2 linked regions of the Aliidongia dinghuensis genome follow. Each later gene encodes a partner of the first gene's protein in a complex. Links are inferred from orthologs where the notes say so. Each region holds a gene or a part of one and is shown on either strand. Other genes may lie near its edges. The genes, in order: dnaG and IEY58_RS16930.

The links.
Region 2: the proteins of dnaG (region 1) and IEY58_RS16930 are in contact, whole or in part, in a crystal structure (PDB 2R6A), measured with the Geobacillus stearothermophilus proteins. The link is inferred for Aliidongia dinghuensis from one-to-one orthologs. Residues at the interface, in WP_049624496.1 of Geobacillus stearothermophilus: Lys456, Leu457, Leu458, Pro459, Ala460, Asn463, Ala464, Leu467, Leu535, Leu536, Ile537, Ala538, Gln544, Glu545, Asp548, Tyr549, His552; in WP_033016901.1 of Geobacillus stearothermophilus: Ser13, Glu15, Ala16, Gln18, Glu91, Leu92, Asp94, Ala95, Val96, Pro97, Thr98, Ala99, Ala100, Asn101, Tyr104, Tyr105, Ile108.

What each region holds. Positions count from the first base shown.
Region 1 is NZ_BMJQ01000022.1:20,055-35,926, reverse strand. The notes cover bases 12,961-15,872. They hold dnaG (DNA primase), read left to right. Parts: upstream 12,961-13,435; coding sequence 13,436-15,310; downstream 15,311-15,872. Other genes in these bases: rpoD (RNA polymerase sigma factor RpoD), read left to right, coding at 15,469-15,872; IEY58_RS29850 (GatB/YqeY domain-containing protein), read left to right, coding at 12,961-13,408. Outside these bases: IEY58_RS29895 (hypothetical protein), read right to left, coding at 1-1,433; IEY58_RS29890 (ArnT family glycosyltransferase), read left to right, coding at 1,718-3,250; IEY58_RS29885 (ABC transporter substrate-binding protein), read right to left, coding at 3,254-4,381; IEY58_RS29880 (phosphatase PAP2 family protein), read right to left, coding at 4,457-5,923; IEY58_RS29875 (mitochondrial fission ELM1 family protein), read right to left, coding at 5,923-6,888; IEY58_RS29870 (Lrp/AsnC family transcriptional regulator), read left to right, coding at 6,990-7,481; transcription elongation factor GreA, read right to left, coding at 7,607-8,077; carB (carbamoyl-phosphate synthase large subunit), read right to left, coding at 8,152-11,397; carA (glutamine-hydrolyzing carbamoyl-phosphate synthase small subunit), read right to left, coding at 11,399-12,595; more of IEY58_RS29850, read left to right, coding at 12,947-12,960. UniProt on the Escherichia coli protein: RNA polymerase that catalyzes the synthesis of short RNA molecules used as primers for DNA polymerase during DNA replication.
Region 2 is NZ_BMJQ01000008.1:258,507-268,675, reverse strand. The notes cover bases 1-2,836. They hold IEY58_RS16930 (replicative DNA helicase), read left to right. Parts: upstream 1-571; coding sequence 572-2,101; downstream 2,102-2,836. Other genes in these bases: alr (alanine racemase), read left to right, coding at 2,139-2,836; IEY58_RS16935 (SAM-dependent methyltransferase), read left to right, coding at 1-496. In the rest of the region: more of alr, read left to right, coding at 2,837-3,263; IEY58_RS16920 (MlaE family ABC transporter permease), read left to right, coding at 3,264-4,037; IEY58_RS16915 (ABC transporter ATP-binding protein), read left to right, coding at 4,034-4,804; DNA repair protein RadA, read left to right, coding at 4,846-6,249; IEY58_RS16905 (CvpA family protein), read left to right, coding at 6,258-6,923; purF (amidophosphoribosyltransferase), read left to right, coding at 6,920-8,377; IEY58_RS16895 (SDR family NAD(P)-dependent oxidoreductase), read left to right, coding at 8,380-9,081; IEY58_RS16890 (sensor histidine kinase), read right to left, coding at 9,094-10,169. UniProt on the Escherichia coli protein: The main replicative DNA helicase, it participates in initiation and elongation during chromosome replication. Travels ahead of the DNA replisome, separating dsDNA into templates for DNA synthesis.

The sequences.
Region 1 (15,872 bases):
GTCAGCTCGACATGGCCCCAGGGGAGCGCGGTCGCATCGGCGACGAGCTCGTCGAGCGCCAGTTCCACAGACTCGCGGCGCGCGAGACGGCCGAAGCGCTTGGTGCCGAGCGCGCGGCCGGCCGGGTCATAGGCCGTCGCCTGGATCGGCAGCGCCGCCTGGCTGAGCGCCATGGGCGTCGGCAGCAGCAGGCTCGACCATTGCGCGGGCGGCAGGATCGGCGCCGGCAGGATGAAGCCTTTGCCGAGCCAAGGGCCAAGCTCGGCGATCTTCGGATCGGGCTTCAGGTCCGTGCGCTCGACGTTCGGATGGGCGATACGGGTGCGCGGCCCGCGGATCACTTCGTAGCGCGGGCGCACGACATATTTGCCGGCGGCGATCTCGATCTGCTGCGGCCAGCGCGCCTCGGGCAGCAGGCTCGCCACGTCGAGCGGCACGGTCGCGAACGGGGCGACTTCCTCGGGGAACGGCACGATATGCGCGTCGCCCATCAGGTTGAGCGCGATGCCGCCCGGCGGAATGGCGATCGGCAGGCTGTTCTGGACCCAGAGCACGACACGCTCGTCGGCGCGCGGAGCCGGCAGGCCGGCATAGAAATCGGCCGGCCAGGCGTTGGCGTCGTGGGTGCAGGAGAGCGACGGGCCGTCCTCTTCGAACGTATCGAGCGCGTATTTCACCACGTCGTGGCCTGCGCCGCCGACTGCATGAATGAAGAGCTGGCCCTCGAACGCCGGCAGGCCGAAGCGCGCGCGGACCCGCCGGCTGTCGATCACGACGGCGGACTGGCCGGGTGGGAGCGCCTCGCGCCAGCGCGCCAGCACCTGGCCGTCGGCATCGAACAGGGTCAAGGCGAGCGCCGTCTCCTTGGCGCCGTAGTTCGACCAGTAATTCGCGGTGACGACGCGGCTATGGCTGCCGTCGCGATCGCGGAAGAACGCGAAATTGGTCGCGAAATTGAGCGGGTCGAGATAGTTGCGCGGGTTGGTGATGAGGCTCTGCTCGAGCCGGAGCTCGTCCAGGCTCACGACCTCGGCGCCGGCCGGGACGAGATGGGCGATCTGCTGGGTGAGGCGCTCGGCATCGAACGCGGTGACGAACACCAGGTCGGCCGCACTTCCGGCGAGCGCCGTCACCGGCTTCGTCGCATGGCCGAGCCGCTCCTGGCCGAGGTCGGTCACCGCCTGGACATAGACGCCGGCGATGCGCACGGCCGAGAGGTCGCGCACGGCGGCAAAGCCGGTGGCGAAGCCCAATGGGTCATAGATCGCGACCGAGCGCGCCTCGCTCAAGCGCCGGATCAGCGCCGCCGCCTGCGTCGCCGCCTCCGGATGCGTCACCGCCTTGAAGAAGCTGTTGCCGCCCTTGAGCGACGAGAAGGTTTCGATCTTGAGCGCCATGTCGTCCGGAACTTGCTGGAAAGGGCTTTGGGCCATCAAAGATTGGAAGGCCGCCACGGAAGCGCCATATGGCGACGATCCCCCTGGCCCGAAACCCCGTTCTTAGCATGCGAGACCGGCGGATGCGATCAATCGCGCGGATAGGGCGGGCCTATCGAGCGCGAGTGATCAGGTTGGTCCACCTCTCCACCGTCATCCTCGGGCTTGACGGCTGGAGAGAGGCCAGAGGTAGCCTGCGACCCCGCGTCCTTCTAGCGCCGCGGGCCTCGTTTCTGTAGGGTCGCGCCGCCATGAGATCCCCAAAGAAACCGACCGCCGCCGTGCCTCAGAAGGCCTCGACCGCGCCCAAGACCGCCGCGCCCAAGACCCAGGCCCTGCCGCGCCGCGAGATCGACCCGATGTTCCGCGTGGCACTCCTGATCGTGGGCGCCGTCACGTTCCTGCGCCTGCTCTGGCTCGCCGGCCAGCCGATCGACCTCTATCCGGACGAGGCGCAATACTGGATCTGGGCCCAGAAACTCCAGTTCGGCTACTACTCGAAGCCGCCGATGGTCGCTTGGCTGATCTGGGCCACGACGCACCTGTTCAGCACGTCGGACCTGGCGGTCAAGGTCTCGGCGCCCTTGCTCTATGTCGTGACCAGCCTGGTCGTGCACGCGACCGCGAAGCGGCTCTACGACGCGCGCATCGCCGCGTGGTCGACGATCGCCTTCATCACGCTGCCGGCGGTCTCGCTGTCGGCGCTCATCATCTCGACCGACGTGCCGCTGCTGTTCTGCTGGGCGGTCGCGACCTACGGCTTCGTGCGGGCGCGCGAGGAGGGCGGGCAGCGCTGGTGGCTCCTCGTCGGCATCGCCGGCGGTGTCGGCCTGCTCTCGAAATACGCCACGGGCTTCTGGCTCGCCTCCGCACTGGGCTTCCTCCTGCTGGTGCCGGACGAGCGGCGCCACCTGAAGCCGTTCCTCCTGAGCCTGGGTCTGACGCTTGTGGTCTACGCGCCCAACTTCGTTTGGAACGCGACCAACGGCTTCGTCAGCTACTTGCACACCCGCGACAATGCGAACGTGCGCGACTACGGCCTGCACCCGCAGGCGTTCGCCGAGTTCGCGGGCGCGCAGTTCGGCGTGTTCGGGCCGATCTTCCTCGGCACCCTGATCGTGATCGTCGCGGGCGCCCGGCGCATCGGCGCCGACCGGCGTGCGCTCCTGCTGATGAGCTTCGCGCTGCCGACGCTCGCCATCATGCTGGTCGAGGCGATGCTGTCGCGCGCCCAGCCGAACTGGTCGGCACCGACCTATCTCACGGCGACGATCCTGGTCGTGGCGTATCTCACGCAGAAGGGGCGGGACGGGCTCGTGCAATGGTCCGTCGTGCTGCATGTGGCGCTCTGCGTGCTGCTCCTGGGCGCGCGCGACATCAGCAAGGCGGTCGGCCATCCGATCCCCGGCAAGCTCGACCCGCTGCACCGGGTGCGCGGCTGGCAGACGCTCGGCAACAGCCTGTCGCAGATCCACCTGCAGTATCTCGACCTGCCGCTGCTGGCGGACCAGCGCGAGCTGATGGCGGCGATGATCTATTACATGCAGCCGCACCCGTTCGACATGCGCATGTGGAACCCGGCGGGTCATGTGCGCAACGGCTTCGAGATGGACAACAGCCTCGGCGGCACGCCCGGCGGCGACTATCTCTGGATCACCCAGCGCGAGGGCGCCGAGCGGCAAGAAGTGTTCGACCGCTTCGCCGAGCATGCGCAGGTCGCCCATGTCGTGATCCCGCTCGGCCCCGGCCTGGCCCGCGATGTGACGCTCTACAAGCTCACGGGCTTCAAGGGCTACACGGACGCAAAGCCGTAGCCGTCACTTCGGTTCGGCCGCTGACAGTTCGGCGATACTGAACTGATGTTCGAGCATCGGGGCGCCTCGCGGCGCGGGCTCGTTGCGGAATTGATAGAGGACCTGAAGCGCCTGGTGATCTTCCTTGCGGATCACCATGGCGCCTTTGGGCGTGGCGAAGCGCAAGCCCTCCAGCGCGCCGATCAGCGCCTCGGTCTCGGTTGACGGCGCCGCCTTGAGCGCTGCGACCAGCGCCAGGGCGGCCGTCATACCCTCCGCGGCCGAGCCGTCCGGGTAGGCGTGGAACCGCCGGCGCCAGGCCGCGACCAGCCAGTCATTCACCCGATTGTGCGGGAAGCTGTGGAAATAGGACGTGATCCCGTCGAAGCCGACGGCCGGTAGCGGTGCGTTCGGGGCGAGCGGGCCCAGGTAGGCAAGGCGGATGCCGAACCGGTCGGGGCCGGCGGCGGCGATCGATGGGATCGGCGACGCGGCATCCTGCCAGATTGCCAGCAGCGTCCGGCCGCCGTGGAGATCGTGCAGGCCTTCGAAATCCGTGCTCAGCAGGCTACCGACGTCGGCCGTGCTCGGCGGGACGAGGCGAGCGCCGACGAAGAAGCCAGTGTCGGCGTGCCGGCCCAGCGCCTGCTTCAGGGCCGCGACCGTATCGGCGCCGTCGCGCGTGTCCTCGGCCGCGACGAACAGGTTGAGCTCCGGACGGGCGAGCGCCAGCGCCTCGGCCCGTGCCAGCTGGTCGGCGCTGGCGGCGGTGCTGACGACATAGTGGTTGCTGCCGGCAACGACGCTCGCGCGTGCCTCGGCCACGAGCAGGAGGCGCTGCGCCGCAGAAGCTGCGGGAAGCATGGCGAGTACTGTCTCCGACGGGCCGAACGCGACCGCAATGTCGGCACCGTCGCGATAGGCTGTGCCGGGTTCCTCGACGACGCTGAGCGCGACCGGGCGGCCGCGCACCTTGTTCGTGCCGCTCGTTGCATAATCGAGGCCGAGCCGGAAACCTGCGTCGCCGTGGTCGGCCGCGGAAGCCCCTGGAGCTGCGGGCTCTTCGATCAGCGCGATGCAGATGGGATCGGCCGCGGCGGCGCCGGTCGCGGTGGCGAGCAGGATCCCGATCGCAGCGATGAGCGTGCGCATTCTTCTTGTCCTTCCGCGTCATGGCGCGCGCGAAAGGATGCGCCGGTTTCAGGTCGCGGCCTAGTGCCGGTGGGCTTAGAGCCCGAGCAGCCGCCGGCGCCAGGTGAGCGCCGGGCGGACCTGCATGACGCCGGCTTTGAGGTCGGTGAGCGGCAGGCCCGAGCGGGTGAATACGCCGCGGATATAAGCGGTCACCAGCACGGCGAGGAAGGATGCCCCGATCGTGTCGCTCACGAAATGCTGGGTCGTGGCGATGCGGCTCAAGGCGATCAGCGCCACGAACAGCCAATAGGCCGCGACATGCCGCGGCCACAGCATGGTAAGCGCAGCGGCCAGCGCCGCCACGTTGGTCACGTGCCCCGACGGGAACGACCAATGGTCGCTGCGGAACGACAGGCCGGTAAGCGCGAAGCTGCCGTCGGCGAACAGCAGCTTCGGCCGGGTGCGGCCGACCAGGATCTTGACGATGTCGGCCACAAGCCCGCTCACCAGCACGGACAGGAAGATGAAGGCGGGGACGAGCGACCAGGCGATGAGCCGCTCGCGCCGGGCGCCGGCGCGCGGCGAATGTGCGAGGCCCCAGAGGCCGAGGGTCGCAACCCCCGAGATCACGAGCCAGCCCCAGCCGAGGCCGAACTTGGTGACCCATTGGAACCAGTGGACCAGTCGATCATCGTCGGCCTTGAAATAGAAGGCGAGCGGCCGGTCGATCCACAGCACGGACACAGCAATCCCGGCAGCGGTCGCGAGGCTGCCCATAAGCCAGTTCCGGCGCGCGGACGGCGGCAGGTTGTTGAGGGCGTCGCCCGCCCGGGTGAGGGCGCCGCCGAGCCGGCGCACAAGCCGCCGCGTCCATAGCCGGTCGAGCCCATCCGCCTCGACGATCCAGCGATGGAGGCCCCAGGCGACCACGCCGACCAGGAGGCCGGCAAAGATCGTGTCTGAGAGAAAATGGCCACCCTGGCCGATCCGCACCAGCGAGACCAGCACGCCGAAGCCGAGCGCCGCACCGGTCACCCAGCGCCGCCGGCGCTCGATCGCCGGCAGGAAGCCCAGCGCCACGAGCGAGAAGGCCATGGCGCTGTGGCCGGAGGGGAACGAGCAATTATGGTCGCACTGGTCGCTCGGCTGCAGCACCGGTGTGAATTGCTTGGTGCCGCCGAACTCGACGATCTGGCTCGGCCGCGCCCGGCCCCAATGGTCCTTGAGCACCGTGTTGGTCAAGAGGCCGGGCCCGAGTGCGATGGTGAGCAGCAGGAACGGGATCGTGCGCCGGTCGAGCGGCCCGATCGCCCGGCCGAGGATCCAACCCAAGAGCGCCAGCAGCAGCAGGCCCACGACCAAAGCCCAGGTCGCGACCGGCACGGCGTCGTAGACGACGCGGAACGGCGTCCAGTTGCGCAGGACGAAGCCGCCGTCGGCGCGCCAGAACAGGCCGCTCGTCCAGAGGTCGAGCCCCGGGAACGTCATGAACAAGGCGCCCGCTGCGAGGGCGCCCAAGAGCAGCAGCAGCGGGACCGGCAGTCGCAGCAGAAGCTGCATCACGCCGGCCACAGGCCGCGGTCCTGCATCATCTGGCGGATGCGCGCGCCGGCGGCGCCGGTATCGTCGCGCGGCGTGTAGCTCCAGCTGTCGAGCGTGCCGCCGAACGGGTGCGTGATGCCGGCGGCCTGCATCGCCTCGTGGAACCGCTCGAACTTCTTCGAGCCGCCTTCGAGGGCCAGCACATGGACCGGTTTGCCCGTGGCGCTCGCCTCGGTGATCATCGATATCGAGTCGGCGGTGGCCAGCACATGGTCGGCCAGGCCCAGATAGCCGAAATAGGGATTCTCGCCCTCGCCGGTCCAGATCTCGACGCCCGGGCCCTGGACGCGCGTGCGCAGGATGGCCTCGGCCTCGGCGCCCGTGCGGCGGGAGGTCGTGATCATGAGCCCGGCGCCGTCGCGCGCCAGCGCCGCCAGCCGGTCGGCGATGCCGGTCATGATCTCCGGCGTCAGGCGATAGACGCCGTTGTCGCCGCCGATCACCACGGCGATGCGCGGGTGCGGCAGATGGGCGAGGCGCGGGCGCCAGAGCTCGGCCGCCGCCGCGAGCTTGGCCGGCGTCACCGGATGGACGGCGCCCAGCGAGACCATGACGTTAGGTCCGCGTACCTTGTCGTGATCAGCCACGATCATGAGGTCGAAGCGCGCCGGCGGAATCTTCGGGTCCTGAATCTGGACCACCACCGTGCGGCCCTGGTTCTTGCGCCGGATCGCAAGCGCCGGTGCCGCGGCCCGGCCACCGGCGCCGATCACGAGGCGCGGCCAGGGCGGGTTCAGCCGGTCGCCGGCCCGGCTCGCCGCCGCGGTGCCGTTCCACCATAGCAGCGGCGGCAGACCCTTCCAGGGATAGCGAATCGCGAGCTTCTTTTCGACGAAGGGCAGACCCACCGCCTCGGCGACACCGACCACCTGGCTGCGCAATCCGACCTTGCCGTCATAGAGCAGCCACACGTCCGCGTTCACGCGCTCACTCCTGCCGGTCTCCTATGCATCTTGTTCAGATGTGTTGATTCTGCGGGACAATTTGTAAGATAGTTGCCCAAATTTCTTTGAGGGTTCCCTACATGCGTCGAATTAAACTCGACAGGATCGACCGGCGGATCCTGCGGGACTTGCAGGAGGACGGCCGGATGACGAACGTGGAATTGGCCAAACGGGCCGGCATTTCGGCCCCTCCCTGTCTCCGCCGTGTCCGGGCGCTCGAGGACGCCGGCTACATCAAGGGTTATCACGCCTCGATCGAACCGGATGCGCTGGGCTACGGCGTCACGGTCTTCGCCCATGTCGGCCTGGTGAGCCAGGCCGAGGGGGACCTCAAGGCATTCGAGGACTTGGTCGGCACCTGGCCCGAGGTCCGCGAAGCGCACATGCTGGCCGGCGAGACCGACTTCCTCCTGAAGGTCGTGGCGACGGATTGGGACAGCTACCACAAGTTCCTCACCACCAAGCTCACGACGGCCCCCAACGTCAGCCACGTCAAGTCCGCGCTCGCCATCCGGTCGAGCAAATACGCGGTCGGCGTGCCGATCGACGTGGATGCAGTCGACGAGGACTGACGCCGTCAGCCTCGGTGAGACGAAGGGGCGCGGGACCACGGTCCCAGCGCCCCTTTTCAGGTCTTGGAACCCTCCGTCCGTCATGTCTCGCTTTAGGGGGAGCGACGGCGGCAGGGCGTGCCGTCTCAGAACAGGACCTTGACGATCTCGTAGGACTTGGCGCCGCGCGGTGTCGTCACCTCGACGCTTTCCTTGACCTGCTTGCCGATGAGCGCGCGGCCCAAAGGCGAGGTGACGGAGAGCAGGCCCAGCTTGATGTCGGCCTCGTCCTCGCCGACGATCTGGTACTTGGTCTCTTCGTCGGTCTCTTCGTCGGCGAGCACGACGGTCGCGCCGAACTTGACGGCGTTGCCCGACAATTTGCTGACGTCGATCACCTCGGCGCGCGCGATCTTGTCCTCAAGCTCGAGCACACGGCCCTCGATGAAGGACTGGCGCTCGCGCGCAGCATGATATTCGGCGTTTTCGGACAGATCCCCGTGTTCGCGGGCCTCGGCGATCGCACGGATCACGGCCGGGCGGTCTACGCTCTTCAACCGACGCAGCTCTTCCTGCAGCCGGCTGAACCCAGCCTCGGTCATTGGAACTCTTTGCATTTCTTCGACGGCCTGACCTAAAAAGCGGCGATGCGGGAATAAGAAACCGTCCTTAACACGGGGGTCCCACCCCGCTAGGACGGCCCAACAAAATAGGATTGTAGCGCGCCGACTTCAAGGCTGCCGCTTTTGAGCGCCTGAATCGCATGCACCGAGGCTTTGGCGCCCGCCAAAGTCGTGTAATACGGGATCGCATGCGTGAGCGCAGTGCGGCGCAGGCTGAAGCTGTCGCTGATTGCCTGACTACCTTCGGTCGTATTGAAGATCAGCTGCACGCCGCCCGAAACCATGCGGTCGACGATATGCGGCCGGCCCTCCAGCACCTTGTTGACCACGTCCACAGGTAGGCCGGCCTCGGTCAGGCACTGGGCCGTGCCGCTGGTCGCGACCAGCTTGAAGCCCATCTCGACCAGCTTGCGGCACGGCTCGACCACGGCCTGCTTGTCATGGTTGCGCACCGAGACGAAGACGGTGCCCGCGAGCGGCAGCGACACGCCGGATCCCAGCTGCGACTTCGCGAAGGCGCGGCCAAAGTCGGCGTCGAGGCCCATGACTTCGCCGGTCGACTTCATCTCAGGTCCCAGGATCAGGTCGACGCCCGGGAAGCGGTTGAACGGGAACACGGCTTCCTTGACCGCGACATGCTCGAGCGCCGGCCGGGTTGCAGGCGCCAGCGCCGCCAGCGTCTCGCCGGCCATGACGCGGGCCGCGATCTTGGCGATCTGCACGCCGGTCGCCTTGGCGACGAACGGCACGGTGCGGGACGCGCGGGGGTTCACCTCCAGCACGTAGACCGTGCCGTCCTTGACCGCGTACTGCACGTTCATGAGGCCGACGACGCCCAGCTTCAGCGCCATCGCCGTCGTCTGGCGCTCGATCTCGGCCATGATCTCGGCCGAGAGCGAGTAGGGCGGCAGCGAGCAGGCACTATCGCCCGAATGGATGCCGGCCTCCTCGATGTGCTCCATGATGCCGGCGACGTAGACGTGTCGGCCGTCAGAGAGCGCATCGACGTCGACCTCGATCGCGTCCGAGAGATAGCGGTCCAACAGGATCGGGCCGGTCGCCGAGATCTTGGCCGCGTTCGCCATGTATTCCTTCAGGCGCTGCATGCCGTGGACGATCTCCATCGCCCGGCCGCCCAGTACGTAGGATGGCCGCATGACCAGCGGGAAGCCCAGCCGCTCGGCGACCGCCTCGGCCTCTTCGGCCGAATAGGCGGTGCCGTTCTCCGGCTGCTTCAGGCCGAGCTCGCCCAGGAAATGCTGGAAGCGCTTGCGGTCCTCGGCAAGGTCGATCGCGTCCGGCGAGGTGCCGAGGATCGGAATGTCGGCGGCCTCGAGGGCGGCGGCGAGCTTCAGCGGCGTCTGGCCGCCGAACTGCACGATGCAGCCCAAGAGCGTGCCCTTCGACTGCTCGACGCGGACGAGCTCGATCACGTCCTCGGCGGTCAGCGGCTCGAAATAGAGCCGGTCGGACGTGTCATAGTCGGTCGAGACGGTCTCGGGATTGCAGTTGACCATGATCGTCTCGATGCCGGCCTCGCGGAGGGAGTAGGCGGCATGGACGCAGCAATAGTCGAACTCGATGCCCTGGCCGATGCGGTTCGGGCCGCCGCCCAGGATCACGACCTTCCTGCGCTCGGTCGGGTCCGACTCATTCTCCGCCGGCGAAAGTCCGTCGCCCTCGTAGGTCGAGTACATGTAGGGCGTGTTCGACGGGAACTCGGCGGCGCAGGTGTCGATGCGCTTGTAGACGGGCCTGACGCCGAGCTTGTGGCGGAGGGCGGTCACATGCGCCTCGGTCGTGCTCGCGAGCTCGGCCAGCCGCGCATCGCCGAAGCCCTGCTTCTTCAGCGCGTGGAACTGGAACACGTCCTGCGGCAGGCCGTCCTTGCGGATGCGCTCCTCGGTCGCGACGATCGACTGCACCTGACGCAGGAACCACGGCTCGTACTTGCAGGCGGCGTGCACTTCCTCGACGGTCAGGCCGTGGCGGAACGCCTGGGCGATGACGAGCAGGCGGTCCGGCGTCGGCTGGGCCAAGGCCGCGCGCACCGCGTCCTTGCTAGAGCCGCCGGGGATCGCGACCTCGTTGAAGCCGGTCAAGCCCGTCTCGAGCGAGCGCAGCGCCTTCTGGACGCTCTCGGCGAAGCTGCGGCCGATCGCCATGGCCTCGCCGACCGACTTCATGGAGGTCGACAAGAGCGGTGCGGTGCCCGGGAACTTCTCGAACGCGAAGCGCGGGATCTTGGTCACGACATAGTCGATCGTCGGCTCGAACGAGGCCGGCGTCACCTGGGTGATCTCGTTCCGGAGCTCGTCCAGCGTGTAGCCGACGGCGAGCAGGGCCGCGACCTTGGCAATCGGGAAGCCGGTCGCCTTCGAGGCCAGCGCCGAGGAGCGGCTGACGCGCGGGTTCATCTCGATCACGACCAGGCGGCCGTCGGCCGGATTGACCGCGAACTGCACGTTCGACCCGCCGGTGTCGACGCCGATCTCGCGCAGCACCGCGATCGAGGCGTCGCGCATCAGCTGGTATTCTTTATCCGTGAGCGTCAGCGCCGGGGCGACCGTGATGCTGTCGCCGGTGTGCACGCCCATCGGATCGACGTTCTCGATCGAGCAGATGATGATGCAGTTGTCCGCGCGGTCGCGGACCACCTCCATCTCGTATTCCTTCCAGCCCAGCACCGATTCCTCGATGAGGACCTCGTTCGTCGGCGAGGCGCGCAAGCCCCCCTTGACGATCTCCTCATATTCCTCGGTGTTGTAGGCGATGCCGCCGCCGGTGCCGCCCATGGTGAAGGACGGACGGATGATCGCCGGCAGGCCGATCTCGGCCATGGCCTCGCGTGCCGCGTCCAGCGACTGGACCGCGCGCGACTTCGGCGACTGCAGGCCGATCTTGTCCATGGCATCGCGGAACAGCTGCCGGTCCTCGGCCTTGGCGATCGCCTCTTCCTTGGCGCCGATCAGTTCGACACCGAAACGAGCGAGCGTGCCGTCCTTGGCGAGCGCCAGCGCCGTGTTGAGCGCGGTCTGGCCGCCCATGGTCGGCAGGAGCGCGTCCGGCCGCTCGGCCTCGATCACCTTCGCCACCATCTCGGGCGTGATCGGCTCGATATAGGTCGCATCCGCCAGGTCCGGATCGGTCATGATCGTCGCCGGGTTGGAATTGACCAGGATGATCCGGTAGCCCTCGGCTCGGAGCGCCTTGCACGCCTGGGCGCCGGAATAGTCGAACTCGCAGGCCTGGCCGATGACGATGGGGCCGGCGCCGATGATCAGGATCGACTTGATGTCGGTGCGCTTCGCCATGCTACTTCGCTCCCTTTTCGGCGCTGCGTTCGTCGATCAGGCGCACGAAGCGCTCGAACAGATAGTTGCTGTCCTGCGGCCCCGGCGAGGCCTCGGGATGGTGCTGGACCGAGAAGACCGGCTTATCGGTGAGCCGGAAGCCCTCGTTCGAGCCGTCGAACAGCGAGACGTGGGTCACGACCGCGTTCTTGGGCAGGCTCTCGGGCTCGACACGGAAGCCGTGGTTCTGGCTCGTGATCTCGACCTTGCCGGTCTCGAGATCCTTGACCGGGTGGTTGGCGCCGCGATGGCCGTTGGTCATCTTGGTCGTGGTGCCGCCGATCGCGAGGCTCAAGAGCTGGTGGCCCAAGCAGATGCCGAAGATCGGCTTGCCGGTCTCGAGCAGCTCCTGCAGCACCGGCACGGCGTATTCGCCGGTCGCCGCCGGGTCGCCCGGGCCGTTCGACAGGAAGATGCCGTCGGGTTCGTGGCGCAGGATCTCCTCGGCCGTGGCCGTCGCCGGCACGACCGTGACACGGCAGCCGTTGGCCGCCAGCGTGCGCAGGATATTGTGCTTGGCACCGTAGTCGACCGCGACGACATGGCGCTTCTGCGCGTCCAGCGTGCCGTAGCCGCCGCCGAGGCTCCAGCGCGTCTGGGCCCATTCGTAGGTCTGGCGGCAGCTCACTTCGAGCGCCAGGTCCATGCCTTCGAGGCCGGGCCAGGCCTGGGCCTCTGCCAAGAGCGCATCGATATCGATGTTGCCGTCGGGCGCGTGAATGATGGCGCCGTTCGGCGGCCCCTTGTCGCGGATGCGGCGGGTCAAGGCCCGCGTGTCGATGCCGGCGAGGCCGATGAGGTTGTACTTCTTCAGCCACGCATCGAAGCCCTCGATCGCGCGCCAGTTGGCCGGGTCGGTGATGTCGGTGCGGATGACGAGGCCGCGCGCGGCCGCGGTCACCGCTTCCGTATCTTCCGGATTGGCGCCGACGTTGCCGATGTGCGGGAAGGTGAAGTTGATGATCTGACCGGCGTAGGACGGATCGGTCATGATCTCCTGGTAGCCGGTGATCGAGGTGTTGAAGCAGACCTCGCCGACCTGGGTGCCTGTGGCGCCGACGCCGCGTCCCCAATAGACCGTGCCGTCGTTCAGCACCAAGGCCGCGGTGGCGCCTGGCGGGCGCGGGGGGCGCGCTTGCGCGCTGACGGTCTCGGACATGATCGGCTCCTCGATCGAAAAGGTCGTGTTCATCCTTTAGATGCGCGTCGACCCCCCGTGGGCGGAACGCCGACAGGGAGGACACCGCATCTTGCGGCGAACCCGACCTCTTTAGGGTCACCGGGCGAATGTGGCCCGGCGAGCTTTTCGAGTAGTGCCATGGGGTGCATGCCGTCAAGCGCGACGTCCGCTTCTTTGGCTGGGGGCAGCCTTGCGTGAGCGCCGTGCATGGCGGGGTGCGTGCCGGCGGGGGTGGCGGATTTTGCCGAATCGTTCCTGGAAAAGGGCTAGGAATGGCGTAGGATTTTGCCTATCACTGCCGGCCCTGCTCATAAGCCAAGGATAATACCCATGCTGCGCCAAGCCCTGACCGACGCGGTGAAAGAGGCCATGAAGGCGCGCGACCAGCGCACGACCTCGACGCTGCGGATGATCCAGGCCAAGCTCAAGGACAAGGACATCGAGGCGCGCGGACTGGGCAACCCGGACGGCATCGACGACCAGGCCGTGCTCGCCGTGCTGCAGGGCATGGTGAAGCAGCGCCGCGAGAGTATCGAGCTTTATAAGCAGGGCAACCGCCAGGACCTGGTCGACCAGGAGGCGGCGGAGATCGCCGTCATCGAGCGTTTCCTGCCGCAGCAGATGGACGAGGCCCAGACCCGGGCCGCGATCGGCAAGGTCATTGCCGACATCGGTGCCGCCGGCATCAAGGACATGGGCCGCACCATGGCCGCCTTGAAGGAACGCCATGCCGGCGAGATGGATTTCCAGAAGGCGAGTGCGCTCGTCAAGGAAGCGCTCTCCGCCGCCTGAGCACAGCCTTAACCCGCCCCGCCCGCCATGGCCTTCCCGCCCGGCTTCCTCGACGAGATTCGTATCCGCATCTCGCTGCCCGACGTGATCGGGCGCAAGGTCAGGCTCGTCAAGAAGGGGCGGGAGTACAGCGGCCTCTGCCCGTTCCATAACGAGAAGTCGCCGTCCTTCACGGTCAACGAGGAGAAGGGCTTCTTCCACTGCTTCGGTTGCGGTGCCCATGGCGACGTGATCGGCTTCGTCATGCAGTCGCAGAACCTGGGCTTCCTCGAGGCGGTCGAGGCCTTGGCCGGCGAGGCCGGCCTCGAGGTACCGCGCGCCTCACCGCAGGAGCGCGAGCGGGTCGTCAAGCAGAAGACGCTGGTCGAGGTCATGGAGGCAGCGGCGGGCTTCTTCCAGGCCCAGCTCGATAGCCACGCCGGTGCCGCCGCGCGCGCCTATCTCGAAGGACGCGGGCTCGACCGCGCTGCGATCGAGCGCTTCCGGCTCGGCTATGCGCCGGGCTTCTCGGGCGGGCAGGGGCTTCTGAAGCAGTTCCTGCTGCGTGAGTTCCCGGAGTCGATGCTGATCGAGGCGGGACTCGTCAAGAAGCCTGAGGATGGACGCGACAGCTTCGACTATTTCCGCGACCGGGTCATGTTCCCGATCCTCGACCGCGCCGGCCGCGTCATCGCCTTCGGCGGCCGCGTCATGGGTGACGCCAAGCCCAAGTACCTGAATTCCCCGGATACGCCGCTCTTTCATAAGGGGCGCGTGCTCTATGGCTTGAGCTGGGCGCGCGCCGGCGTCGGCAAAGGGGCGACGCTCGTCGTGACCGAAGGCTACATGGACGTGATCGCGCTCCATCGCGCGGGGTTCGAGGGGGCGGTCGCCCCGCTTGGCACGGCCCTGACCGAGGAGCAGCTCGAGGAGCTCTGGAAGCTCACGCCGGAGCCGACGCTGTGCTTCGACGGCGATGCCGCCGGCCAGCGGGCCGCCACGCGCGCGCTCGACCGGGCGCTGCCGCTCTTGAAGGCCGGCCGGTCGTTGAAGTTCGCCGTGCTGCCGGCGGGCGAGGATCCGGACAGCCTGATCGGCCGTCAGGGCACCGCCGCCATGCAGGCGGTGCTGGACGGCGCGACGCCGTTCGCCGAGGTGCTGTTCACCCAGGAGCTGGCGGCGCGGCCGATCGATACGCCGGAACGGCGCGCGGACCTGACCCATCGCCTGAATGCGCGGGCGGCCGCGATCGCCGACGAGGGGCTGAAGCGCGAATACCAGTTCTTCTTCCGCAACAAGCTCTACGAGCAGGGGCGCTCGCAGCGCGCGGCGTCCGGCCGCCGGAGCTTGGGCCGGGACGGCCGGGTGCGGTTGCAGGCGCCGGAGCCGGTTTCAGGGGCGCGCCTTGCTCAGGCCACCCAGGCGGTCGAGCGGCGGCGGCAGGAGTTGCTGGTGGCAATCGTGCTGGCAAATCCCGAGCTGCTCGACGAGCATGTCGAGGAATTTGCACACCTGCCCCTGACCGCGCCGGACCTTGACAAGCTGCGCCGCGAGATTTTAAACGTCCACGCGGCAATTTCTGGACTTGACGCCGCGAGTCTTCAGCATCACCTCAGCAACCACGGCTTTGTCCGGGAAGTGGAGCGTTTGCTCGGCCAGCAGGTTCTCGCCCACGCGCAGTTCGCGGAGCCGGCGGATCGGGAGACGACCCGACTGGGCTGGCTCCAGGCGGTCAGCCTGTGGCGCGGTCATCTGGCGCGGGCGCAGGAGCTCGAAGCAGCCGTGCGTCGGTTCGAGACGGAGCCGACAGAGGCCAGTTGGGCTCGCATCATGGCCTTGCAGGAGCAGGCGGAAATCGAGCGCATGGAACAGGCCGAATTCGACGGGACGACAGCCGGATGGGTGTCGTCCGGTCGGCATTGAGTTTTCGACTCCGCCGGTGACGGCGGGGCGGTGAGCGGGGCGCGGCCGTACCGGACGGCCAGGGACCCGCGGCGGATCGACGAGCCGGCTCGGCCGGTCTCGAGGGTGGGGCGGCGAGACCCGGGGCCCCTCGAGTATTTGTTAGGACTGGGTTGAAGATGGCGACAAAAGCGGCGAATACGGCAGAGGTCAACGAAAACCGCGATGAGGCCGCTGAGAGCCTGATCGTCGACAGCATGGCGCAGGCCGTCAAGAAGATGGTCGCGCGCGGCAAGGAGCGCGGCTACGTCACCTACGACGAGCTCAATGCCGCCCTGCCGCAGGACCAGGTCTCTTCCGAGCAGATCGAGGACACGATGACCATGCTCTCGGAGCTGGGCATCAATGTCGTCGAGGCCGAGGAGACCGAGGAGCCGGCGGCGCCCGTCGACGACGATTCGGGCGACGGCGAGTCGCGCGTCAACGGCAACCTCGACGACGAGGACATCGGCCGGACCGACGACCCGGTGCGCATGTACCTGCGTGAGATGGGCTCGGTCGAGCTCCTGTCGCGCGAGGGCGA
Region 2 (10,169 bases), on another replicon or contig:
CAATCACTACGGCGAATATTTCGACAAGATCCACGACCTTCTGACCGATGACGGCGTGGCGCTCATCCACGCGATCGGCCGCCAGGACGGGCCCGGCACGACCAACCCCTGGATCCGGAAATACATCTTCCCCGGCGGCTACTGCCCGGCGCTCTCCGAGGTGCTGCCGGCGATCGAGCGCGCCCGCCTGCAGCTCATGGACATCGAGATCCTGCGGCTGCACTACGCCGAGACGCTGCGCCACTGGCGCCAGCGCTTCCTCACCCACTGGGAGAAGGTGAAGGCGCTCTACGACGAGCGGTTCTGCCGCATGTGGGAGTTCTATCTCGCGGCGTCGGAGGCGGGCTTCCGCGTCCAGGACTTGATGGTGTTCCAGATCCAGCTGGCGAAGCGCGTCGACGCGGTGCCGATGACCCGCGACTACATGAACGAGTGGAAGGCGGCGCATCCGCTCGTCTCGGCCCTGCCGCCGCGCCAGGCGGGCTGCGCCGACTGATCCCCGTTATCCACAGGCCTGTGGATGGAATAGCCGTGGTCTGAGCCGGCCGGTCGGCAGTAGGTTGTGGGCAACATGGACCCAGCCCGCTCGCCCGCGCCGGTCGTCCCGGCGCAGCCGGACGTCCCCGCCTATCGTACGCCACCGCAGAACCTCGAAGCCGAGCAGGCGCTTCTGGGCGCGCTGCTCGTCAATAACGCGGCCTATCACCGGGTCTCGGAGTTTCTCCGGCCCGAGTATTTCTACGAGCCGGTGCACCAGCGGATCTATGGCGCGGTCGAGAAGCTGATCGAGCGCGGCCAGATCGCGAGTCCCGTCACGCTGAAACCGTTCTTCGAGCAGGACGGCGCCTTGGTCGACATCGGCGGTGCGCGCTATCTGGCCCAGCTCGCGGCCTCGGTCGTCACCATCATCAACGCCGCGGACTACGGCCGGCAGATCTATGATCTGCACTTGCGCCGCGAGCTGATCGAGATCGGCGGCGACGTGGTCAACGAGGCCTACGAGCAAGACCTCGACCTCGACGCCAAGAAGCAGATCGAAGTCGCGGAAAAGAAGCTGTTCGACCTGGCGACCGCCGGCGCCGCGGACGGCGGCTTCCAGCCGTTCAAGCAGGCGCTGCTTTCAGCCACCGAAATCGCCGAGGCTGCCTACAAGCGCAACGGCAAGACCTCGGGCGTCTCGTCCGGCTTCCGCGACCTCGACAAGAAGCTGGGCGGGCTCCATCCGTCGGACCTGATGATCCTTGCGGGCCGCCCGTCCATGGGCAAGACCACACTTGCGACCAACATCGCGTTCAACGTCGCCCGCGCCTATCGCCAGGGCCGCGGCGCTACCGGCGAGGCGATCGCCGAGGACGGCGGCGTCGTCGCCTTCTACTCGCTCGAAATGTCGGCCGAGCAGCTGGCGACCCGCATCCTGTCCGAGGCCTCGGGCGTGTCGGGCGACAAGATCCGCCGCGGCGAGGTTTCGCGCGACGAGTTCGACCAGTTCGTGCAGGCCTCGCTCGAGCTGCAGAGCATCCCGCTGTTCATCGACGACACGCCGGCGCTGTCGATCGCCGCCGTGCGCACGCGCGCCCGGCGCCTGAAGCGCCAGCAGGGGCTCGACCTCATCATCGTCGACTACCTGCAACTGCTCCAGGGCACGCCCGGGCGCGGCGCGGAAGTGAACCGCGTGCAGGAGATTTCCGAGATCACCCGCGGCCTGAAGGCGCTCGCCAAGGAGCTGAGCGTGCCGGTCATTGCGCTCTCGCAGCTCAGCCGTGCGGTCGAGCAGCGCGAGGACAAGCGGCCGCAGCTCGCCGACCTCCGCGAGTCGGGCTCGATCGAGCAGGACGCCGACGTCGTCATGTTCGTCTATCGCGAGGAATATTACCTCGGCCGAGCGGAACCCGCGCGCCGACCCGAGGAATCCGCGGAAAAGCACTTGGAGCGCTATACCGAATGGCAGCAGCGCTTTAGCGCCGCCCATGGCAAGGCCGAAGTGATCATCGGCAAGCAGCGCCACGGCCCCATCGGCATCATCACCTTGAGTTTCGACGGTGCTACGACCAAATTTGGTGACTATGTCGGCGCCGACCACCTCCCCGAGATCCACGAGTAGCCCAGAGGCTAATGTCTCTCAGGCGCTGGCCGGCTGGGTGCCCCCAACCGTCGACGCGCCGCCCGGGGTCACCGGACTTATCACCGTCGATCTGCAGGCGATCGTCGACAATTGGCGCCAGCTCGCCTTTCGCGTCGGCCCCGGCTGCCTGACCGGCGCCGCGGTCAAGGCCGACGCCTACGGGCTGGGCGTGCTGCCGGTTGCAACCGCTCTCGCCGCTGCCGGCTGCCGCTGGTTCTTCGTCGCAACGCCGGACGAGGGCGTGACGCTGGCCCAGAGCCTGGCCAAGACAGCGCCCGACGCGCGCGTCGCCGTGCTGTCCGGCCCCATCCCCGGCACGGCGCGCGAGCTTGCCGCCTATGCGAACCTGCTGCCGGTGCTGAACGATCTTGGCCAGATCGCGGCCTGGCGGACGGCGGCGCCCGGCCGGCCGGCACTGCTGCAGCTCGACACCGGCATGGCGCGCCTGGGCCTGCCGCCCGAGGAGATCGATCGCCTCGCCGCCGACCCGACGCTCATCGAAGGCATGCCGGTCACGGCGATCATCAGCCACCTCGCCTGCGCCGACGAGCCCGACCATCCGTTGAACGCGCTGCAGCACGCGAGCTTCACGGCCGCAGCCGCCCGCCTGCCCCAGGCGATGCGCAGCCTCTCAGCCTCGAGCGGCATCTTCCTCGGCCCCGACTATCATTTCGAGCTGGTGCGCCCGGGGGCGGCACTGTTCGGCCTCAATCCGACGCCGACACAGGCGAACCCGATGCGTCAAGTCGTTGGGATCAAAGCAAAAATCCTGCAAGTTCGCGAGATTGACGCTGGACGGACCGTTGGCTATGGTGCGACCTACGCTGCAGACCGGCCGCGCCGGGTCGCGACGCTGGGCGTCGGCTACGCCGACGGCGTCCTGCGGGCCGGCAGCAATGCTGCGCGCGTCTTCCTAGGCCCGGTGGCCATTCCCGTCATCGGCCGCATTTCGATGGATCTCGTCACAGTGGATGTCAGCGCCGTGCCGCCGCAATGGGTGCTCCCCGGCGGCTTTGTCGATGTGCTGGGGCCGCAATACGGCGCCGACGATCTGGCCCGCGACTGCGGCACGATCGGCTACGAGGTGCTGACCCGCCTCTCCCGGCGCCTGATGCGCCTCTACGGACCGGTTGCCGCCTAGATGGGCGACATTCTCGCGACCATCGGTCGGTCGGCGCTCACCTTCTTCGCCAGTGTCGGGCGCCTCATCCTGTTTGCGGGCGTGGCCTTGAGCCACATCGTCCGCCTGCCGCTCTATTGGAAGCTTCTGCTGAGGCAGATGATCCAGATCGGCTACAACTCGCTGCCGGTCGTGGGCCTGACCTCGCTCTTCACCGGCATGGTGCTGGCGCTGCAGAGCCATACCGGCTTCTCCGGACTGGGCGGCGACGCGGCCGTGGCGCTGCTCGTCGTGCTGTCGGTGACGCGCGAGCTTGGGCCCGTCATCGCCGGACTGATGGTCGCGGGGCGCGTCGGCGCCGCCATCGCGGCCGAGCTCGGCACCATGAGCGTCACGGACCAGATCGCGGCACTCTCGACGCTCTCGACCAATCCGTTCAAATACCTGGTGGTGCCGCGCGTGCTGGCCGGCGTCGTCTGCATGCCGCTCCTGGTCGTGATCGCCGACATCATCGGCATCCTGGGCGGCTATATCGTCGCGGTCTACCTGCTCGACTACAATCCGTCGAGCTACCTGCACCAGACCTGGGTGGCCTTGAAGACGCCGGACGTCGTCTCGGGCCTGGTCAAGGCCGCGGTATTCGGCTTCATCGTGACGCTGCTCGGCTGCTATCACGGCTACCATTCGCGCGGCGGCGCCCAGGGTGTGGGTTCCGCCACGACCAATGCCGTGGTCTCGAGCTCGATCGTGATCCTGCTCATGGACTATCTCTTGACGTCGGTATTCTTCTCATGACCGCCAAGATCGTCATCCGGAACCTTTACAAGGCGTTCGGCCGCAAGAAGGTGCTGCAGGGCATCAATCTGGAGATTGACCAGGGCGAGAGCGTCGTCGTGATCGGCGGTTCCGGCTCCGGCAAGTCCGTGCTGCTGAAATGCATCTTGGGGCTGATCCATCCGGATTCGGGCGAGATCCTGGTCGACGGGCAGCCGACGGCCCGCCTGACAGGCTCGGAGCGCGCGCGGCTCATGGCGAAGTTCGGCATGCTGTTCCAGGGGGCGGCCCTCTTCGACTCCCTGCCCGTCTGGCAGAATGTCGCCTTCGGCCTGATCCAGGGTGAAGGCATGCGAGCGGCGGAAGCCAAGCGCGTCGCCATCGAGACGCTCGCCAAGGTCGGGCTCGGCGCCGACGTCGCCGACCTGACGCCGGCCGAGCTCTCGGGCGGCATGCAGAAGCGCGTCGGCCTCGCCCGCGCCATCGCCGCCAAGCCTGAGATCATCTTCTTCGACGAGCCGACGACCGGGCTCGACCCGATCATGAGCGACGTGATCAACGAGCTCATCGTCGGCTGCGTGCGCGACCTGGGCGCCACGGCGCTCTCGATCACCCACGACATGGCGAGCGCCCGCAAGATCTCGGACCGCATCGCGATGCTCTACCACGGCAGGATCATCTGGCAGGGCGAGACCGCCGAGATCGACAAGTCCGGCAATCCCTACGTCGATCAGTTCATCCACGGCCGCGCCGAAGGGCCAATCAAGATGGAGATCCGCGCGTCGTGATCGCGAGACGCGCGCCCCTGCCGGGCAGGAGCCACTGAGCCATGGCTCGCCCCCGCAGCCGGTTCGTCTGCCAGGAATGCGGGGCAGTCCATAGCAAGTGGGGCGGCCGCTGCGAGGCCTGCGGCGGCTGGAACTCCCTGATCGAGGAGGCCGAACCCGAGGGCCCGCCCAAGGGGCTGGGCGCATCGGGGGCGGCCAAGGGCAAGCGCATCGCCTTCGTCGGGCTCGAGGGCTCGAGCGAGGCGGCGCCGCGTCGGCTGACGGGGATCGCCGAGTTCGACCGGGTGTGCGGCGGCGGCCTCGTGCCGGGTTCGGCCCTCCTGGTCGGCGGCGACCCCGGCATCGGCAAGTCGACGCTGCTGCTGCAGGTCGTGGCCTCGCTCGCGCGCAACAACGCCAAATGCGTCTATATCTCAGGCGAAGAGGCGGTCGACCAGGTGCGGCTCCGCGCGAGCCGCCTCGGCGTCACCGACGCGCCGGTCGAGCTCGCGGCGGCGACCAGCATCCGAGACATCGCGGCCTCGCTCGACCACGCCCACGCTGCCGACATCGTCGTCATCGACTCGATCCAGACCATGTATCTCGACATGCTGGATTCGTCGCCCGGTACCGTCAGCCAGGTGCGCGCGGCAGCCCAAGAGCTGATCCGGCTCGCCAAGCGCGTGGGCTTCACCCTCATCCTGGTCGGCCACGTGACGAAGGACGGCGCCATCGCCGGCCCGCGCGTGCTCGAGCACATGGTCGATGCCGTGCTCTATTTCGAGGGCGAGCGCGGCCACCAGTTCCGCATCCTGCGCGGCGTCAAGAACCGGTTCGGGGCAACCGACGAGATCGGCGTATTCGAGATGACCGACGCGGGCCTGAGCGAGGTCGCGAACCCCTCCGCCCTGTTCCTGGCCGATCGCCATGGGGCCGTCAGCGGTGCCGCAGTCTTCGCCGGCATGGAAGGAACACGGCCGGTGCTGGTCGAGATCCAGGCGCTCGTCGCCCCATCGCCGCTCGGTACACCCAGGCGTGCCGTCGTCGGTTGGGACTCCGCGCGGCTTGCAATGGTGATGGCCGTTCTGGACGCACGTTGCGGCCTTGCAATCGGATCGAACGACGTATACCTGAACGTCGCCGGAGGCCTTAGAATTTCGGAGCCGGCGGCGGATCTCGCAGTGGCCGCGGCGCTGGTGTCGGCGTTGACGGGGCAGCCCGTGCCGACGGACATGGTCGTGTTCGGCGAGATCGGTCTGTCGGGCGAGATCCGGCCGGTCAGCCAGTCGGACGCACGGTTGAAAGAGGCGGGCAAGCTTGGCTTCGAACGCGCGCTCGGACCGGCGCGACGGGGACGACAGAAACCGGCATCGGCCGGCATCGTCCAGAACGAGATCGGTCATTTGCAGGAGCTCGTCGACATGTTCGACACCGAGCGCGTTACCACCCCGGCGATGAGGGCCTGAATACCGTCATGAATGTGCTCGACATCATTGTCGTCGCCGTGGTCGCGATCTCGGGCCTGTTCGCTTTCGTGCGCGGCTTCGCCCGCGAACTCCTGTCGATCGCCGCCTGGGTCGGCGCCTTCGTCGTCACGTTCTATCTGTTCGACCCGGCGCGCACTATCGCGCGCGGCTTCATGAAGCCGTGGCTCGCCGACGTGGTGGCTCCGGCCGCCGTCTTCGTGGTCTGCCTCATCATCTTTTCCATCGTCACCGGCGTGCTGTCGAACCAAGTCCGGCAATCGAGCCTCGGCGCCATCGATCGGGCGCTCGGCATGATCTTCGGCGTCGCGCGCGGCGTCCTCGTCGCCTGCGCCGCCTATCTCGTCATGACCCGGTTCCTCGCGCCCGAGGATCGCCCCAACTGGGTGGTCCAGGCCCATACCCAGCCCCTGCTCGAGGCCGGGGCGCAGCGCTTGAACGCGCTCATCCCGCGCAACGTGCTCGACCGCGGCACTCAGGCTGCGAGCGAAGCGGCCCAGAAAGTGAACCAGGCGAACCAGGTGAAGCAGGACCTGGACAAGCTCAACGCGCCGATGGGCGCCAACAAGGCCCCGCCCGCCGGCCCGTCCCAACAGGACGAGACCGATCTTACCCATCTCGTCGACAAAGCCCTGCAGACCGGATCAAAACCATGACGCTTACGACCGTGCCGTTCGACGACGACCACTTTCATGAAGAATGTGGCGTGTTCGGCGTGTTCGGACATGCCGAGGCCGCTGCCCTCACCGCTCTCGGGCTGCATGCGCTCCAGCATCGCGGCCAGGAAGCTGCCGGCATCGTCACCTACGACGGCGCCCAGTTCCACGCCCACCGCGGCCTGGGCCAGGTCGGCGAGAACTTCAGCTCGCCCGCGGTCATGGAGCGCCTGCCCGGCAACGCCGCGATCGGCCACAACCGCTATGCCACGACCGGCGAGGTCGCGATCCGCAACGTCCAACCGCTGTTCGGCGATTTCGAGTTCGGCGGCCTCGCCATCTGCCACAACGGCAACCTCACCAATTCCTACCAGCTCCGCAACCAGCTGGTCCGGCGCGGCAGCCTGTTCCAGTCGACCAGCGACACCGAGGTGATTATCCACCTGATCGCGACCAGTCTCCGGCGCACGGTGCTGGAACGGATGGTCGATTCGCTGCGCCAGGTCGAGGGCGCGTATTCGCTCGTCGCCCTGTCCAAGGAAGGACTCATCGGCGTGCGCGATCCGCTGGGCGTGCGCCCGCTCGTCCTGGGCAAGCTCGGCGATTCGCACGTGCTGGCGTCCGAGACGGTGGCGCTCGACATCATCGGCGCGGACTTCGTGCGCGACGTCGAGCCGGGCGAGATCGTCGTCATCAACGAGAGCGGCGTGCAGAGCCACCATCCGTTCGGCAACCGGCCGAGCCGCTTCTGCGTGTTCGAGTACATCTACTTCGCCCGCCCCGACAGCATCGTCGAGGGGACCGGCGTCTATGAGGTGAGAAAGCGCATCGGCATGGAGCTGGCGCGCGAGACCCCGGTCGAGGCCGACACGGTCATCCCGGTGCCGGATTCCGGCGTGCCCGCGGCGCTTGGCTATTCGCTCGAGAGCGGCATCCCGTTCGAGCTCGGCATCATTCGCAACCATTACGTCGGCCGCACCTTCATCGAGCCGACCGACCAGATCCGCCATCTGGGCGTCAAGCTGAAGCATAACGCCAACCGCCGCCACATCGAGGGCAAGCGTGTCGTGCTGGTCGACGATTCGATCGTCCGTGGCACGACCTCGCTCAAGATCGTCGAGATGGTCCGCCAAGCCGGCGCCAAGGAGGTCCATATGCGGATCTCGAGCCCGCCGACCAACAATTCCTGCTTCTACGGCATCGCGACGCCGGAGCGCGAGAAGCTGCTCGCCTCGCGCTTCGACACCGAAGGCATGGCGAAGTTCATCGGCGCCGATAGCTTGGCCTTCGTGTCGATCGACGGGCTCTACCGCGCCTTGGGCGAGGTGAAGCGCGATCCGAAGGCGCCGCGCTATTGCGACGCCTGCTTCACCGGCGACTATCCGATCCCGCTGCTCGACTTCGAGCAGGGCAGTCTCGCGACCAATCTTTCGCTCATGAACGAGATCGCCTGAACATGGCGGGCATTCGGGAAGAGAGTGGGCAGAGGGGTGGCCGGCTCGCCGGCCGCGTGGCACTCGTGACCGGCGCTTCGCGCGGCATCGGTGCGGCCGTTGCCCGCTGCTTCGCCGCCGAGGGCGCTCATTGCGTGCTGGTCGCGCGCACGGTCGGCGCACTCGAAGAGGTCGACGACCAGGTCCGGGCATTGGGCGGCAGCGCCACGCTGGTGCCGCTCGACCTGCGCGAGTTCGACAAGATCGACCAGATGGGCGCCGCCCTCTACGAGCGGTTCGGCCGGCTCGACATCCTCGTCGGCAATGCCGGCCATCTGGGCTCGCTCGGGCCGATGAGCCATCAGGACCCGAAGGTCTTCCAGCAGGTCATCGAGACCAATCTCCTCGCCAACTGGCGTCTTATCCGCGCGATGGAGCCGCTCCTGAAGCTGGCGCCGGCCGGCCGAGCGCTCTTCACCGGCTGTGCCGCGGGCCGCGAGCCGATCGCCTATTGGAGCGCCTATGCCGTGTCCAAGGCGGCGCTCGAGATGATGGTCCATGTCTGGGCGGCCGAGCTCACCAAGACGAACGTTCGCGTTGGCCTCGTCGACCCCGGGCCGGTCGCGACCAAGCTGCGCCGCACTGCCTTCCCAGGCGAGGACCAGGCCATCATGGCGCAGCCCGACGAGATCGCCAGCCTCTTCCTTGATCGCGTATTGGTTTAAGCGCGTACTGGTTTAGGCGAGCGCCGTCGCCGTCCGCCAGGGCGGCAGTTTGAAGACGACGCGCGTGCCGCGGCCCGGTGCGGAATCGACCGTCAGTTCGCCGCCATGCAGTTCGACGAAAGATTTGGCAAGCGGCAGGCCTAGGCCGACCCCGTCGCGCGTGCGCACGAACGCGCTTTGCACCCGCCCGAACGGCCTGAGCGCCACCGCCGCCTCCGCCGCCGTCATGCCGATGCCGGTATCCTCGACCGTGAAGGCGAACTCGCCGCCGGCCGTGCGCCCGACCCGGATGCCGACGCGCCCGCCGGCCGGCGTGAACTTGATCGCGTTCGAGGCGAGATTGATCAGCACCTGACGCAGCAGCCGCTCGTCGCCGATACACCAGGATGCATCGCTCTCGAACTCGGCCTCCAGCCGGAGGCCCGCGTCGCCCGCGCGCCCGCGCAGCATGCGGGTGCAATCATCAATCATGCGCCGGACATCGATGCGGGCTTCCTTGAGCTCGACCCGGCCGGCCTCAATGCGCGCGATATCCAGGATATCGTTGATGATGAGCAGCAGATGCTGCGCGCTGCTGTGGATGTCGCCCAGATATTCCCGGTATTTCGCGACGGTGACCGGTCCCAGGATCTCCTCGCGCATGATCTCGGAAAAGCCCATGATCGCGTTCAAGGGCGTGCGCAGCTCGTGGCTCATGCTGGCCAGGAACTCGGACTTCGCCCGGCTGCTGCGCTCCGCCGCGTCGCGCGCGTCGCGCAGCGCCTGCTCCATCTGCTTGCGTTCGGTGATGTCTTGGATGATGCCGTCGACGGCGATCGGCACGCCGACATCGTCGAGCTCAGGCGTGCCCATGGCATGGACATGGCGCATGTCGCCGTGGGCATCGACGATGCGGAAATCGAGCCCATACGAGCGGCCTTCCTGTGCCGAGCGCAGCTTGTCTCCGACCATCTCGAGATCGTCCGGATGGACCAGCGCCAGGAACCGCTCGAGCGAATTCGGCGCCATGCCCGGTGGATAACCCAGAATGCGGCAGGCCTCGGCCGACCAGGCGAGCTCCTGCGTCGCGAGCACGCGGCGGTAGCTGC